Regions from separate parts of the Azospirillum sp. B510 genome, predicted to be linked through region 1. Evidence: riboswitches for the same ligand, from Rfam matches in the RefSeq annotation. Region 1 holds a riboswitch; the other holds the start of a gene.
What was found. Region 1 has a riboswitch for thiamine pyrophosphate ahead of thiO (glycine oxidase ThiO). Riboswitches for the same ligand answer to the same signal wherever they lie in the genome.
Positions count from the first base shown of each region.

Region 2: linked by a shared signal. The riboswitch ahead of AZL_RS07920 (ABC transporter ATP-binding protein) and the one ahead of thiO (glycine oxidase ThiO) in region 1 are both predicted to bind thiamine pyrophosphate.

Region 1 is NC_013854.1:506,053-513,675, forward strand. It holds gene AZL_RS02350 (hypothetical protein) at 1-281, shown strand, start outside; gene lipB (lipoyl(octanoyl) transferase LipB) at 278-949, opposite strand; tRNA gene AZL_RS02360 (tRNA-Leu) at 1,215-1,299, shown strand; gene AZL_RS02365 (hypothetical protein) at 1,638-1,958, shown strand; gene AZL_RS02370 (STAS domain-containing protein) at 2,018-2,320, opposite strand; gene mgtE (magnesium transporter) at 2,688-4,127, shown strand; gene AZL_RS36195 (hypothetical protein) at 4,155-4,307, opposite strand; TPP riboswitch at 4,529-4,628, shown strand; gene thiO (glycine oxidase ThiO) at 4,620-5,810, shown strand; gene thiS (sulfur carrier protein ThiS) at 5,807-6,016, shown strand; gene AZL_RS02390 (thiazole synthase) at 6,146-6,946, shown strand; gene AZL_RS02395 (PaaI family thioesterase) at 7,144-7,587, shown strand; gene AZL_RS02400 (hypothetical protein) at 7,617-7,623, shown strand, end outside.
Region 2 is NC_013854.1:1,723,635-1,731,257, reverse strand. It holds gene AZL_RS07935 (IS1380-like element ISAzs3 family transposase) at 1-1,337, shown strand, start outside; gene AZL_RS07930 (ABC transporter substrate-binding protein) at 1,579-2,520, opposite strand; gene AZL_RS07925 (ABC transporter permease) at 2,552-3,319, opposite strand; gene AZL_RS07920 (ABC transporter ATP-binding protein) at 3,316-4,047, opposite strand; TPP riboswitch at 4,110-4,216, opposite strand; gene AZL_RS07915 (acetoin utilization protein AcuC) at 4,304-5,476, shown strand; gene AZL_RS07910 (hypothetical protein) at 5,648-6,259, shown strand; gene AZL_RS07905 (hypothetical protein) at 6,256-6,810, shown strand; gene AZL_RS07900 (hypothetical protein) at 6,997-7,623, opposite strand, start outside.

The DNA.
Region 1 (7,623 bases):
AGAAGGAACTGAGCAAGGAGTGCGCCGCCCTGCGCTTCAACGAGATCGAGCCGATGCGGTTCCGCGCCTTCTACAAGGGCGAGGTGCTGGGCGTCGCCTTCGGCCATGGGTTGAACCTGCATGATCCCGGCAAGAAGGCCGATCCCAAGAAGATCTACCTGTTCCGCAACGGCGATGCGACCGGCTGCACCGTGCAGTCCCTCGACAATCAGGACCCTCGCGTGAACCCCGCCGGCAGTCCGGCCGGCACCCCGGCCGCCGGCGGGTTCAAGAAATATTAGGCGTCTCCGCCGTCCTCCTCGCCGCGCGTCACGCCGCCGAACACTTCCGGCCAAGCCGCGATCAGGGCCGAATCGACATCCTCCATCGTCACCAGCTGGCCCAGCGCGACGATGGAGGTGACGCCATGCTCGGCGATGCCGCAGGGGACGATGCCGCCGAAATGGGACAGGTCCGGTTCCACATTCAGGGCGATGCCGTGGAAGCTGACCCAGCGGCGCACCCGCACGCCGATGGCGGCGATCTTGTCCTCCTGGCCCTTCAGCCCGCCATAGGGCTGCTTGTCGACCCAGATGCCGACGCGGCCCTCGCGCCGTTCGCCCCGGATGTTGAAGGCGGCGAGGGTGCGGACGATCCATTCCTCGAGGTCGCGGACGAAGCCGCGGATGTCGGCGCCGCGCGCCTTCAGGTCCAGCATGACGTAAGCCACCCGCTGCCCCGGCCCATGATAGGTGTACTGGCCGCCGCGGCCGCTGCGGTAGACCGGGAAGCGGTCGGCCTCCAGCAGATCCTCGTCGCGTGCGCTGGTGCCGGCGGTGTAGAGCGGCGGATGCTCCAGCAGCCAGACCAGTTCCGGCGCGGTGCCGGCGCGGATCGCCTCGACACGCGCCTCCATCTCGGCGATGGCCTCGGGATAGGGCACCGGCTCGTCGGAGATGCGCCATTCCAATGGCTGGGCGGCGATTGGCTGGCCGGCGATCGGTTGGACCGCGGTTGGGCGCTGACTGGCGGGCGAGCTGGTCAGGGAAGTCATTCGATCGGATCTCTGTAGTGTCTGGCGGTGTCTGGCGGTGGCGGCGGACCGGCCGGCGGGCCGTTCCGCATTTTTCTTCGCGGAAGATGATTGTAGCGCTTGATCGCCCGTCGGGAAGCTGATATCTACCCGCTCCACCCGATGAGGCGCGCAAGCGAGCGTCGGGGACTACCAGCCTGATGCGGTCGTGGCGGAATTGGTAGACGCGCAGCGTTGAGGTCGCTGTGGGGCAACCCGTGGAAGTTCGAGTCTTCTCGACCGCACCACTCTCCCATGCAGATGGGACCATCCCGGGGATACGGGACTGACGAAAAGCCCGCAGGTCGCGAGACCGAGCGGGCTTTTTCGTATCCGCATCCACCACTCTCCGCTTGTTCTTGATGCTGACAGGGCAGGCTCAAGACTGTCTCGGGTGTTGGTATCGTATTCGATAATAAAAATGAAAATAATTCTCCCTATGTGATGTGGAGAGAGAACAATGGTGGCCGAAGCGGCCGCCTAATCCCTTGTTGTTGTCCGGAAGCGGTAATATCCTGCACTCGAATGTCAGGATGGAGTGCTTTTGTGTTGCTCCATTCGGCCCATGGATGATACGGGGGATTTTATGGCGACCGTCGTGATGATGAAGCACCCGCAGACCGGGCTCACCAAGAAGGGGCTCGTCGGGTTCAGCTGGACGACCCTGTTCTTTGGCGGCCTTCCCGCCCTGTTTCGCGGCGACTGGGGGATGGGGCTGATCCTGACCGTCCTGTACTTCTTCACCGGCGGACTGTCAGGGATCATCGCCGCCTTTCTCTACAACAAGCACTACACCTCGAAGCTGATCGAAGCGGGCTATGTCTTCGCCGATACCGAGGGACGCAACAGCCTGGCCCGACTGAAGCTGGGCATCGACACGACGGGCGTGGTCGCCACCCCGACCTGATCGACGGGTGGACCGTGATGCGGGGCGGTGCCCGGTGGGGCGCCGTCCCTTTTGTCGTGTCAGCGGAATTCCATATAGCGGTCCAGCGCGGCGCGGCGCAGGGCGCGGAGGATGTGGGGAGCGGCACCGCTGGCGATGATGTGGCCGCCGGCCTCCCGGCAGCGGTTCGCCAGGATGAACATCATGCCGATGGCCGCGGAATCGATGAAGGTGACGAAGCGCAGGTCGATCGGGACCTTCGGGCTGGCCGCGAAATCCCAGTCGCGGAGCATGTCGTGGAAACGGGTGCCGTCCTCGTAGGTGCAACGGCCGGACAGAAGGATGCCGTCGCAACCCTCGATGGTGGTAAAGGCATAGTCCATCGGCGAGTCCCGGTCCTCTCCCTGTCATGCGCGGCCATGGATGTGGCGTACCCCCATGGGAACATGAAGGGTTGTGGCGGCGCAAGGGCAGGGCGGCGAAGCGCGGGTCCGGTCCGAACCGGACTGGACAAACGGACGGCGCGTCTCTATCTCGGCGGGCGCCTCCGTCCGCACCGCTCCGGTCCCTTGCGCCGGACATCCGGCGGTGGCCGGAACGCGCCGGACATCCGGCACCGGCCGGAAGGCTTCCACAACCCGCAAACCCTGAACGCCGCCGGCCACCGTCCGATGTCGCGGAGCCTTCGCGTCCCATTCCGGCATCGGCGCCGGTGGTCCGGGTTCGCATCGTCGAAGGGAGGGTGCCGGCATGCACACCGATTCCCAGGCCAATTCCCAGCCTGATCCCCGGCCCGATCCCCGGCCCGATCCCCATGCCCGTCCGGGGCGTGAGGCGGAGGACGAACGCCCCTATGGCGTCGAGCCGGAGTTCGTGGACGAGATCGCCACCCTGCTGCGCGCCCGCGAACGCGACAAGGTGCTGGCGCGGCTGGACAGGCTGCATGCCGCCGACATCGCCGATCTGATCGAGCAGGCGGAGCCGGTCGAACGCGCCGACCTGATCGACCTGCTGCCCGCCGCGTTGGACGGCGAGGTGCTGTCCTACCTGAACCCGGACCTGCGCGAGGCGCTGATCGGGCGGTTCGCGCCGCAGGAGCTGGCCGACGCCGTCGCCGATCTCGACACCGACGACGCGGTCGAACTGATCGAGGATCTGGACGCCGAGACCCGCGCGCAGATCCTGGCGAAGCTGCCGGATGCCGAACGCGCCCTTGTCCAGGAGAACCTGACCTACGCCGAAGACAGCGCCGGCCGCATGATGCAGCGCGAGCTGGTGGCGGTGCCGGAATTCTGGACGGTCGGCAAGACCATCGACTATGTCCGGGCGGCGACCGACCGGCTGCCGGAGGATTTCTACGACCTCTTCATCGTCGACCCGATGCATCGGGTGGTGGGGGCGGTGCCGCTGTCGCGCCTGCTGCGCCAGCGCCGGGCCGTGCGCATCGCCGATCTGGTGACCGGCGAGGTGGACGCCATCCCCGCCACCATGGACCGCGAGGAGGTGGCGAACCTGTTCCGGCAATATGCCCTGGTCTCCGCCCCCGTGATCGACGCCGCCGGCCGGCTGATCGGCGTCATCACCGTCGACGACGTCGTCCGCGTCATCGACGAGGAAGCCGAGGACGACTTGCGCAAGTTGAGCGGGTCGGGCGACACCGGTGTGTTCAGCGGCATCGCCGACATCGCCCGCAGCCGTGTCGGCTGGCTGACCGTCAACCTCGCCACCGCCTTCCTGGCGTCGGGCGTCATCTCGCTGTTCGAGGGTACCATCGAGCGGATCGTGGCGCTGGCGGTGCTGATGCCCATCGTCGCCTCGATGGGCGGCAACGCCGGCACCCAGACGCTCGCCGTCGTCGTCCGCGCGCTGGCGACGCACGAGCTGTCCTCCGCCAACGCCTTCCGCGTGGTGGGGAAGGAGCTGCTGGTCGGGCTGATCAACGGCGGCATCTTCGCCGTGATGGTCGGCGTCATGGCACTGGTCTGGTACGGCCCGCTGATCGGCGTCGTCATCGGGCTGGCCATGATCATCAATCTGGTGGTCGCCGGCCTCAGCGGCGCGCTGATCCCGCTGGGGCTGGCGAAGCTGGGCGTCGATCCGGCGGTGTCGAGCGCCGTGTTCCTGACGACGGTGACGGATGTCGTCGGTTTCCTCGCCTTCCTCGGGCTGGCGTCGCTGTTCCTGCTGTAGGAGGGGGCGCCGGCGCGCCTCTCCCCCTCATCCGGCGCCGTCGATCCGCGCGGCCGGCAGGCACAGGCTGCGGATCGGCGCCTCCGTCACCCCGGCCGCCGGTGCCGCCGTGGCGGTCTGGCCGGTTGACGAGACCGGCGGGACGACGGAGGCGGAGTCCTGGCGGAGGAAGGACAGCATGGCGGGCGGATCCTCTGTCGTCGTTGATTGTTTTCCGCAGCGGCGGCGCCCGCCGGGTTCCCGCGGTCGCCGTTCGTGGGTTTTCCACGGACAGCTTAGGCCCGATCGGCGGCCGACGCCTGTCCGGAAAACTCCGCATCGGCCCGTGGCATCTCGATACGGGGGCGAGAACCGCGAGCGGATTCCGCTTGTGGGGCCAGCGAAACATTGGCATAAGGCGGGTCATAGGCCTGGGGTGCCGCGCGGTGGTCGCGCGGCTGAGAACACACCCATCGAACCTGTCTGGGTAATTCCAGCGAAGGGAGCCGCCGCATGATCCATGCGCCAGAACCGCATCCGTTTTCCGTTTCCGCCCCCCGTCCGTCCGCCTCCGCTCCGTCCGTCGCCATCATCGGCGCCGGCTGCATCGGCCTTGCCATCGCCTGGAGGCTGGCCTCGGCCGGCTGCCGCGTCGCCGTCTTCGAGCGGGGGGAGGCCGGGCGTGGCGCCACCCACGCCGCCGGCGGCATGCTGGCCGCCTGTGTCGAGACCGAGCCGGGCGAGGAGGGACTGCTGCCGCTGACCCGCGCGTCGCAGGCGCTGTGGCCGGATTTCGCCCGCGATCTGGAGGCGGCGAGCGGCATGGCCGTGGATCTGCGCGGCGAAGGCACCATGGTCATCGCGCTCACCGCGGACGATGCCGCCAAGGTGCGTTTCCTCCACGCTTTCCAGCGCGATCTCGGATTGCCGGTGGAGTGGCTGAGCGGCGCCGAGGTACGGCGGCGCGAGCCCTTCCTACAGCCGGGCGTCGCCGGCGCCCTGTTCTGCGCCGGCGACCATCAGGTCGACAACCGCAAGGTCGCTGCGGCCCTGCGCGCCGCCGCCGGGGCCGCCGGTGTTCGCCTTCACGAGCGCTGCGGCGAGGTGGCGCTGGCGGTGGAGGGCGGGCGCGCCGTGGGCTTGCGGGTCGCCGACACGCTGCACCGGGCCGACCGCGTGGTGCTGGCCGCCGGGGCCTGGTCGGCCGGGGTGCCTGGATTGCCGCCCGTCGCCCGGCCGCCGGTGCGGCCGGTGAAGGGGCAGATGGTCTGCCTGCGGATGGATGCGCGGCTGCCGCTGCTGCGCCATGTGGTGTGGACGCCGGGAACCTATCTGATCCCCCGGCTCGACGGCCGGCTGCTGATCGGCGCCACCACCGAGGAGCGCGGCTTCGACGAACGCCTGACCGCCGGCGGGCAGTTCGCCCTGCTGGAGGGGGCGTGGCGGGCGCTGCCGGGCATCGCCGAACTGCCGATCGAGGAAGCCTGGGCCGGCTTCCGGCCCGGCAGCCGCGACGACGCGCCGATCCTGGGCGAGAGCGGCCTTCCCGGCCTGATCCACGCCACCGGCCACCACCGCAACGGCATCCTGCTGACCCCGGTGACCGCCGACGGCATCGCCCGGCTGGTGCTGACCGGTGAGACCGATCCGCTGCTGCGCCCCTTCGCCGCCGACCGCTTCCTCGCGGCGGGAGCGGTGGCATGACAGCCGTCCTCCGCGTCAACGGTCGCGAAGAGCCGTTCTCCACCACCTCCGTCGCCGATCTTCTGGCCGCGCGCGGCATCGCCGATGGGGCGCGCGGCATCGCCGTCGCCCTGAACGGTGCCGTCATTCCCCGCCGCCGCTGGCATGAGACCCCGCTCCAGCCCGGCGACAGCCTGGAAATCGTCCGCCCGATCCAGGGCGGTTGAACCCCTGATCCTCCCTCTCCCGCCCGAGGCGCGCATCCCGCCAATTGGGAAGAATCCCCCTCTCCCTCCTGGGGAGAGGGGGATTTCCCCAGACCGATCGCGGGCGAGGGCCTTTCAAAAGGCTTCCCCATGTCCCAAACCGATACCCTCACCATCGCCGGCCGCAGCCTTTGCTCGCGGCTGTTCCTCGGCACCGCCGGCTATCCCAACCAGCAGGTGATGCTCGACGCGCTGGCGGCCAGCGGCAGCGAGCTGGTCACGCTGGCGATCCGCCGCATCAGCCTGGACGGCTATTCGGAAAGCCTCGTCGATGTGCTGGCCCGCGCCACCGCCGGTCGTCCCACCGGCCCGGTCGGCCTGCTGCCAAACACCGCCGGATGCATGACCGCCAAGGAGGCGGTGCTGACCGCCCAGCTGTCGCGCGAGGCGCTCGACACCCCCTGGATCAAGCTGGAGGTCATCGGCGACCGCGAATTGCTCTATCCCGATGTCGAGGAGTTGCTGCGCGCCACCGAGGAGCTGGTGAATGACGGCTTCGTCGTGCTGCCCTATTGCAACGACGATCCCGTCACCTGCCGCAAGCTGGCCGATCTTGGGGCGGCGGCGGTGATGCCGCTGGGGGCCTTCATCGGGTCTGGCATGGGCATCCGCAACCCGCACGCCATCGAGACGATCTGTGCCCGCAGCCCGGTGCCGGTGGTGCTGGACGCCGGGATCGGCACCGCGTCCGACGCGGCGCTGGCGATGGAGCTGGGCTGCGCCGCGGTGCTGCTGAACACCGCGGTGTCGAAGGCGCGCGATCCGGTGCGGATGGCGGCGGCGATGCGCGACGCGGTCAGCGCCGGCCGCGCCGCCCATCTGGCCGGCCGCATGCCGATGCGCGCCCATGCCGAACCGTCCAGCCCGCAGATGGGGCTGATCGGCGGCTGATTCGGTGGCCGATTCGGGGGCCGTCCGGCGGAGGTGGCGTGGACGGCGGGGGGGGCGCACAAGGTCGCAGGCATATTCCCTCCGGCGGCCATTCGGCCGCTTGATCCGGCGGGGCGGCTGACGCAGGCTGTCGCCGTCTGCCACCGCCCCCAAAGGCGACCGCCGCCCAGCCGACCTTCAGCCGGAGAACCGCCGCCGTGCCTGCCATTTTCGAACCCCGCACCCCCGACTGGAAGGCGCGCTGCCTCACCTCCTTCGAGCAGCAACCGATCTGCCGGACGCTCGGCATCGAGATGGCGGCGATGGAACCGGGCTTCTGCGAGATGCGCCTGCCGTTCCGCGCCGACCTGACGCAGCAGCATGGCTTCTTCCATGCCGGCATGGTCAGCACCCTGGCCGACAATGCCGGCGGCTATGCCGCGCTCACGCTGATGCCCGCCGGGGCCGAGGTGCTGGCGGTGGAGTTCAAGATCAACCTGATGTCGCCGGCCAAGGGCGAGGTGATGATCGCCCGCGCCCGCGTGGTGAAGCCGGGCCGCACCCTGGTCATCACCCAGGTCGAGGTGTCGATGCTGGATGGCGGGGTGGAGAAGGATTGCGCCCTGATGCAGCAGACCGCCTTCTGTGTCATGCCGAAATGATGGTCCAACCGGTTCGAAAGGGAAGCCCGATGCCGT
Region 2 (7,623 bases), 1.2 Mb from region 1:
TTGATCATACCCTGCCGCTGCCCGGCCTGTCACCCGTTGCTGGAAAGCCGGTGATCGGGCGCTTTGATGGCGGCCGCCTGTCCTCCGATGGCGGGCTGCTGGTGCTGCGGGAGGTGGCGAAGCGGCTGCGGATTGCCGATCGGCTGGCCGCCTGTATTGAGGACCCGCGCGATCCAACGCGCACCGTGCATTCGCTGGCCGACATCATCGGCTTTCGCCTGCTGGCCATCGCGGCGGGCTACGAGGACGGCAACGACGCCGGCAGCCTACGCTCCGACCCGCTGTTCAAGATGGCCCTGGAACGCCTGCCGTCCGAGCGTGACCTTTGCTCGCAAGCCACCATCTCGCGCCTGGAGAACCTGCCGGATACCCGCGCACTGCTGCGCATGGGCCGAGCCATGGTCGATCTCTACTGCGCGTCCTTTCGCCAGGTGCCCAAGCGCATCGTGCTGGATGTAGACGACACCTTCGACACGGTGCATGGCGGTCAGCAGTTGCGCCTGTTCAACGCCCATTATGACGAGTACGGCTTCCAGCCCATCGTTGTCTTCGACGGCAACGGCCGCTTTGTCACCGCTGTGCTGCGCCCAGCCAAGCGGCCCAAGGGGACGGAGATCCGGACCTTCCTGCGTCGCCTGCTCCGCGCCATTCGGGCAAACTGGCCCAAGACCGAGATCCTGCTGCGCGCCGACGGCCATTACGCCTGCCCGGAGGTGCTGGACTGGTGCGAGGCGGAGGGGCTCGACTACGTGCTCGGTCTGCCGACCAGCAGCACACTGCGCCGTCACGTCACCACGCTGGAGGCCAGCACCGCGGCGCGCTTCCAGGCCATGCCCGGAGCCGACAAGGTGCGCCGCTTCAAGGAATTCTATGACGGGGCCAGCACCTGGAGCCGGGTCCGCCGCATCGTCGCGCGCGTCGAGGCAGGAGACCAGGGCACCGACAGCCGCTTCATCGTCACCAACCTACGCCACGGCACGGGTCGCTGGCTGTATGCCGGCCTGTATTGCGCGAGGGGACAGGCGGAAAATCATATAAAAGCCTGGAAATCCCACCTTGCCGCAGACCGGACCTCCTGCACCAAGGCGACGGCCAACCAGTTCCGCCTGTTCCTGCACGCCGGGGCGTACTGGCTGCTGTGGAGCCTGCGCTCGCTGATGCCGAAACGCTCCCGCTGGCGCACGGTGCAATTCGACACCTTGCGGCTGCGCTTGGTGAAGACCGCCGCGCGTATCGTGGAGATGAAGACGCAGATCAAGGTGCACCTGCCGACCAGCGCGCCTGATCAGGCGATCATCCACCTCGCCCTCGGCCGCATGCCCCGGCTCATCTGCTGAGCACCGGGGCAGCGTGCCCCAGCCGTCACCCAATCCCCTCCACCACCAACTCCGACACCGTCACGCCGCCGTCAGCGCGGCGGCCGACGACGCGCGCCCATACAGCCCAACGTTGATCATCTCAACGCGGCGACCAGACCGCTCGCCACCCTGGTGAATAAAGGCGGCTAGGTAACGCTCCGCCGGGGCCGATGGCAATGGCGGCAGGGGGTGGGGACGGATTGCCGCGGCGATGACGGGGTTACTTCACCACCACCGCATACTGGTCCAGCGGCGCCACGGTCTTGATCAGCCCGCGCGCCTTCAGGAACTCGGCGAAGCGGGTGTAGCGTTCGCCGTCCAGCGCCGCCGGGCTGTGGGAGAAGCGCGGCAGCGTGTCGGCCCAGGCGCGGCGGTTGAGCTCGTCGTTCAGTTCCGGCCGGTCCTTGACGAAGGCGGCCTGCGCCTCCTCCGGGTGGTTCAGGATGTAGAGAGTCGCCCGCTCCACCGCCGCCAGGAAGCGCTTGAAGCGCGGATCGTTGGCCTTGTCCTTGCGCGCGACCAGGATCAGCTCGTCATAGGGCGGAACCCCTTCCTCCTCCGGGTAGAAGGCGCGGCCGGGATGCTTCTCGATCTCCATCTGGTTCAGCTCGAAATTGCGGAAGGCGCCGACCACCGCGTCGACCTGCCCCGACAGCAGCGACGGCGAGAGGGAGAAATTGACGTTGACCAGCTCGACATCCTTCAGGCCGAGGCCCTGCTTCTCCAGCATGGCGCCCAGCAGGGCGTCCTCGAAACCGGCGATGGAATAGCCGACCTTGCGGCCCTTCAGGTCCTTCAGCGTCTTCACCGGCCCGTCGCGCAGAACGACGACCGAGTTCAGCGGCGTCGACACCAGCGTGCCGATGCGGACCAGCGGCAGTTCCTCCGCCACCTGCAGGATCAGCTGCGGCTGATAGGACACGGCGATGTCGGCGCCGCCGGCGGCGACCAGCTTCGGCGGGTCGTTGGGATCGGCCGGCGCCGTCAGCGTCACGTCCAGCCCGGCATCCTTGAAGAACCCCTTCTCCTGCGCCACCACCAGCGGTGCGTGGTCGGGGTTGACGAACCAGTCCAGCATCACGGACAGCTTGTCCTGGGCCGATGCCGGAAGCGAGGTCATCAGGCTGGCGGCCATCAGGCCGGCGGTGAGCAGGTGCTTCATCGGCAGGTGTCTCATCGGGTGTCTCTCCCCTTCAAGGGTTGGCGTCTTCTGCGGGTTGGGTATCGGGTTGCCAGGGCAGGGCGCGGCGGGCCAGCGCGTCGACGGCGGCATAGAGCGTCACCGCGAACAGCCCCAGTACCAGAACCGCGGCGAACAGGAGGTCGATCTGCATGCGGGCGTTGGCGTGCAGCATCAGATAGCCGAGCCCGGAGGAGGACCCCACCCATTCGCCGATCACCGCGCCGATGGGGGCCACGGCGGCGGCGACCCGCACACCGGACCAGAAGGCGGGCAGGGCGGCGGGCAGGCGGATGTTCCACAGCATGGCGGCTGGCGAGGCGCCCATGGTGCGGGCGAGGTCGAGCCAGCCGGGATCGGTGCGCCGCAGCCCGTCGAACAGGGCGGTCGTCACCGGGAAATAGATGACCAGCACCGCCATGGCGATCTTGGACATCATGCCGTAGCCCAGCCACAGCACCAGCAGCGGCGCCAGCGCGAAGACCGGGATCGCCTGGCTGACCAGCAGCAGCGGCATCAGCCAGCGCCGCGCCGTGCGGAAGCGGGCCAGCAGCAGGGCGCTGACCCCGCCCAGCGTCACCCCGGCCGTCAGACCGATCAGGATCTCGGCCAGCGTGGTCAGGCCATGGGTCCACAGCAGGGGGGCCTGCCGCCGCAGGACGTCCGCCACCGCCAGCGGGCCGGGCAGCAGGTAGCGCGGCAGGCCGGTGGCCCAGACCAGCGCCTGCCAACCGGCGACCAGCACCGCGAGCGTGACCGCCACACGCAGCAGGGCCTTCATTCCGCCAGCCTCCGCAACAGCTCGGCCTGATGGGCGAGCAGGTCGGGATCATCGACGCGGCGCGGCACCGGGCCGGAGGGTTCCAACGCCGGCCCCATGATGGCGGGCCGCCCGGTCATCACATGCAGGCGGTCGCCGATGCGCAGCGCCTCCAGCGGGTCGTGCGTCACCATCAGAACGGTGCGGCCGGCCAGCGTCTCCGCCGCCGTCTCCTGCAAACGCAGCCGGGTGATGGCGTCGAGGGCGGAGAAGGGCTCGTCCATCAGGACCAGCGGCCTGTCCTCCATGAGCGTGCGGGCCAGCGCCACCCGCTGCCGCTGCCCGCCGGACAGGGCGGCCGGGCGGTCGCGCTCCCGCCCCGCCAGCCCGACACGGTCCAGCAGCGCCTTTGCCTGCTCCACCCGCGACGGATCGGGGCGGCGGTGGCGCAGCCGGTCACCCAGCAGGACATTGTCGAGAAGGGTCAGCCAGGGCAGCAGCAGGTCCTGCTGGGCCATGTAGGCGATGCGGCCGGCCAGCGGCTGGCCATCGCCGGTGGCGACCTCGGTCGGCGGCTCTGGTTCGGCCAGCCCGGCGAGAATGCGCAGCAGCGTGGTCTTGCCGACGCCGCTCGGCCCCAGCAGGCAGGTGGTCCGGCCGGCCGGCAGCTCCAGCGTCAGGTCGGAAAACAGCAGCGTGCCGCCATAGGTCAGCCGCGCGCGCCGGATCGTCACCGAGAGCGGCATCATCGTCGGCATCGGGGCGGGCATGGCGAAGTGGCGGAGGATGAACGGGTGGAGATGGAAAGGCTGCGGGTCCGCATCACTGATCCCTACGCCGGCATGAACCGGATCAGGTTCCAGGGGTCGTCCCGCAACGGGACCTCTCAGCCGCCCATCGGCTCCCCCCAGTGAAGGCGGCGACTATAGGCGCGGACGATCCGCGACCGCAAGCATTGCGGGACCGGACTTCCGAAGCGCGGAAGCGGGCCTCCGGGGAAGGCGCTTGACCGCCACGCGGCGGCACCTAGTTTCTGGCGCGAACGAGGGAGTCCAGACCCTGACCACGCCTCTCCGCACCCCGCTGTTCATCGGTGGCGAGATCTATCGCGGCTCGACCTATGGGCCGAAACACCCGCTGGCGATTCCGCGTGTCTCGACCGCCATCGACCTCAGCCGCGCGATGGGCTGGCTGCCGGACGAGATCTATCTCGACACCCATGTCGCGAGCGAACAGGAGTTGGCGCGCTTCCACACCACCGACTACATCGCCGCGCTGAAGCGGGCGGAGGCGGACCAGCGGGTGGACGAGGCGACCGCCGCCCGCCACAATCTGGGAAAGCTGGAGAATCCCATCTTCGCCGAGATGTACCGGCGGCCGGCGCACAGCAGCGGATCGGCCTTGCAGGCGGCGCGCATCCTGGGCGACCGGCCGGCCGGGCTGGTCTATGCCCCGGCGGCCGGCACCCATCATGCGCGGCGCGACCGGGCCAGCGGTTTCTGCTATTTCAACGCGCCGGTTCTGGGCATCCTGGAACTGTTGGACCATGGGCTGGAGCGGGTGCTCTATGTCGATCTCGACGCCCACCACGGCGACGGGGTGGAGTTGGCCTTCGCCGACGATGACCGGGTGCTGACCGTCTCGGTCCATGAGGATGGCCGCTGGCCCTACACCGGCAAGGCGGAGGATCGCGCCGGCGGCATGGCCCGCAACCTGCCGGTGCCGCCCGGCTTCAACGACAGCGAGATGGAGCATGTGATGGCGGCGGCGATCCTGCCGCTGGCCCGCTCCTTCCGTCCCCAGGCGATGGTGATCCAGACCGGAGCCGATGCTCTGGCCGAGGATCCGCTCAGCCGGCTAGAACTGTCCAACCGGGCATTGTGGGATGCGGTGACGGCGTTGCTGCCGCTGGCGCCACGTGTTCTGGTGGTGGGCGGTGGTGGTTACAACCCCTGGTCGGTTGGACGCTGTTGGGCCGGGATCTGGGCGGTGATGAACGGTATCGATCCCGCCGTGACGCCGACGGCGGAGGCCGAGGCGGTGCTGCGCGCCCTGACCTGGAACCGCGCCGCCGGCCGCAACCCGCCGGACCATTGGTTCACCACCCTGGGCGACGAGCGGCGCCCCGGACCGGTGCGCGATGCGGTGAGGCGGGTGGCGGAGATGGCGCTATCCTGAACGGTGCCCGGCCGCGACCGGACCGGAGCTCCAATGAATTGCGGACGGGACTATGACGATTTGTTGACGGAGTCGGATTGTTTGTTGATTCTCGATCGTCGAGAGGGGTGCCACTTCCGTTTCCTTCGGCGGGTCGGATGAAGCGGGCTTGGCGGGAGAATGGGCGGGCGGATGTCGAATACGACGCTGTTCCTGATCGCCGTCGTCATCATCATGCTGGCCGCCATTCCGGTCGCCATGATGCTGAAGGATTTCCTGCCGAACATCGTGGAAAAGAGCAGCGGGCTGGATCAGATCGAAAACCGCGTCTATGTGCTGCATGCCGAGGCGCAGGATCTGCAAAACCGGGTCAACCAGCTTGTTCAGCGCCGCAACAGCCAGTCCAATGATCGCAACCGGCTGGAGAGCGACATCCGCAAGGTTGAGAAGCAAATCCGTGATCTTGCCGAACAGCCGCCGGTGTTCGTTCACGAGGTTGGCGACCCGCAGGCGGGCCTGATGAGGTTCGCCGCCACCGTGACCCAGGAGAAGGCGTCGTCCGCCGCGCGGGCGTCCGGTGAGCGGACCCAGGTGAATCCGATCTGGCGCTGCACCAATGTCGCCGAGATCTGGGCCTCGAGTTTCGATGAGGCCAAGCAGATGTGCGACGTCGCCTTTCCCTTCAAGCTGGGCTTCCAGAAGACCTTCATGCGCGGCGATGCGCGTGGCGGCGGCAAGGGCGCTCCCACGCCACCCGCCACCGCGCGGGCCAGGACGGGGGCCAGGACGGGGGCCATCCCATGATGATCAACTTCATCATCGTCCTGGCCATCGTCGCCATCGGCGCTTGGCTGTGCAATGTGCTGATGACCGTCGAGCAGCGGGTGTCGCTGACACGCCAGCGGGTGCGGGGCGTCCGCAACTCCCAGGACAAGCTGGACAATACCATCCACCGCCTCCATCGGGAGGAGGAGGGGCTTCATGCCGAGATCGAGGCGCTGACCAACGAGATCGTGGAACTGCGCAAGAAGCAGGTCGAGGTCCAGCAGCGCCTGACCGCCGCGCAATCGAAACGGCGCCCGCAGATCCTGATCCTGACCGACAGGCGCAATCCCGGCGACAAGGAATGGCTGGTGACCGTGGTGAACCAGCAGATCGGCGAGATCGACGCCGCCCATCCGCTGGCCGTCGAATGGGCCCGCGGGCGCGATTATCTGGTCTGGGCCGAGTCGGAACGCGAGGCCGCCGAACGGGCCAGCCGCCGCTTCAGCGCGCGGCCGGGTTATCAGGTGAAGTCGGTGGCGGCGGTCAAGGAGGACCTCTATAGCGCCAGTTCGGCGCGCAGCGCGGCCTAGATCGGATCGCGTAAAATCGGAATCGATGTGAAGCGTGAATCCGATCGCCATACGGAGAACTACAGCGTCGTGCGTTTCATATTAAACGCACGACGCTGTAGTCATGAAAAACCCTCCTCCCCCGAAGGGGAGAAGGGCCATTGGGAACAAGCCTTGAGCGGCCAGCCTTGAGCGGCCGGCGGATCCTCAGCGCGTCTTGGCGGCGGCCGGGGTCTGGCGGAAGGCGTCGTGCAGGTAAGGCGACAGCGCCTGACGCATGTTGCGCAGCCATTCATGGATGATGATCAGCGAACGCGAGGCGACCGGCGGGGTCATGCCAAGCTTGACCAGATCCTCGCGGGTCATGGTCGCCACCTGATCGAGACGATGGCCGGTCAGACGCGCCCAGGCTGGAGCGGTGCAGGGCGGCATGGAGATGACCTGCAAGCCTTCGCGCTCGACCATCTCGGCCTTGCGGCGGGCGTACTGGCTGTCCTCCAGCTGGGAGAAGGGACCGGAGAAGCCATTCTCCACCAGGACGCGCTTGGCCTTCGGGGCGATGGTCGCCACGCGTTCCAGCGTCGTCATGCCGGTGGAGAGCGAGGCGAGGTCGACGGTCACCGGAACCATGAAGGTCAGCCGCTCGCCGTCGCCGACATAATAGTCGAAGCCCGACACCTCGGCCCAGTTGAAGAACCACTGGGAGATGTTGCCGCCGAAATCATACAGCCGGCCGCCGCGTTGCAGCTCCGGCCCGATCAGATCCCAGAACTCGTAGAAGCCGTCGCCCGACCCCATCAGGTTCATGAAATCCTGGGTGATGCGGCGGTGTTC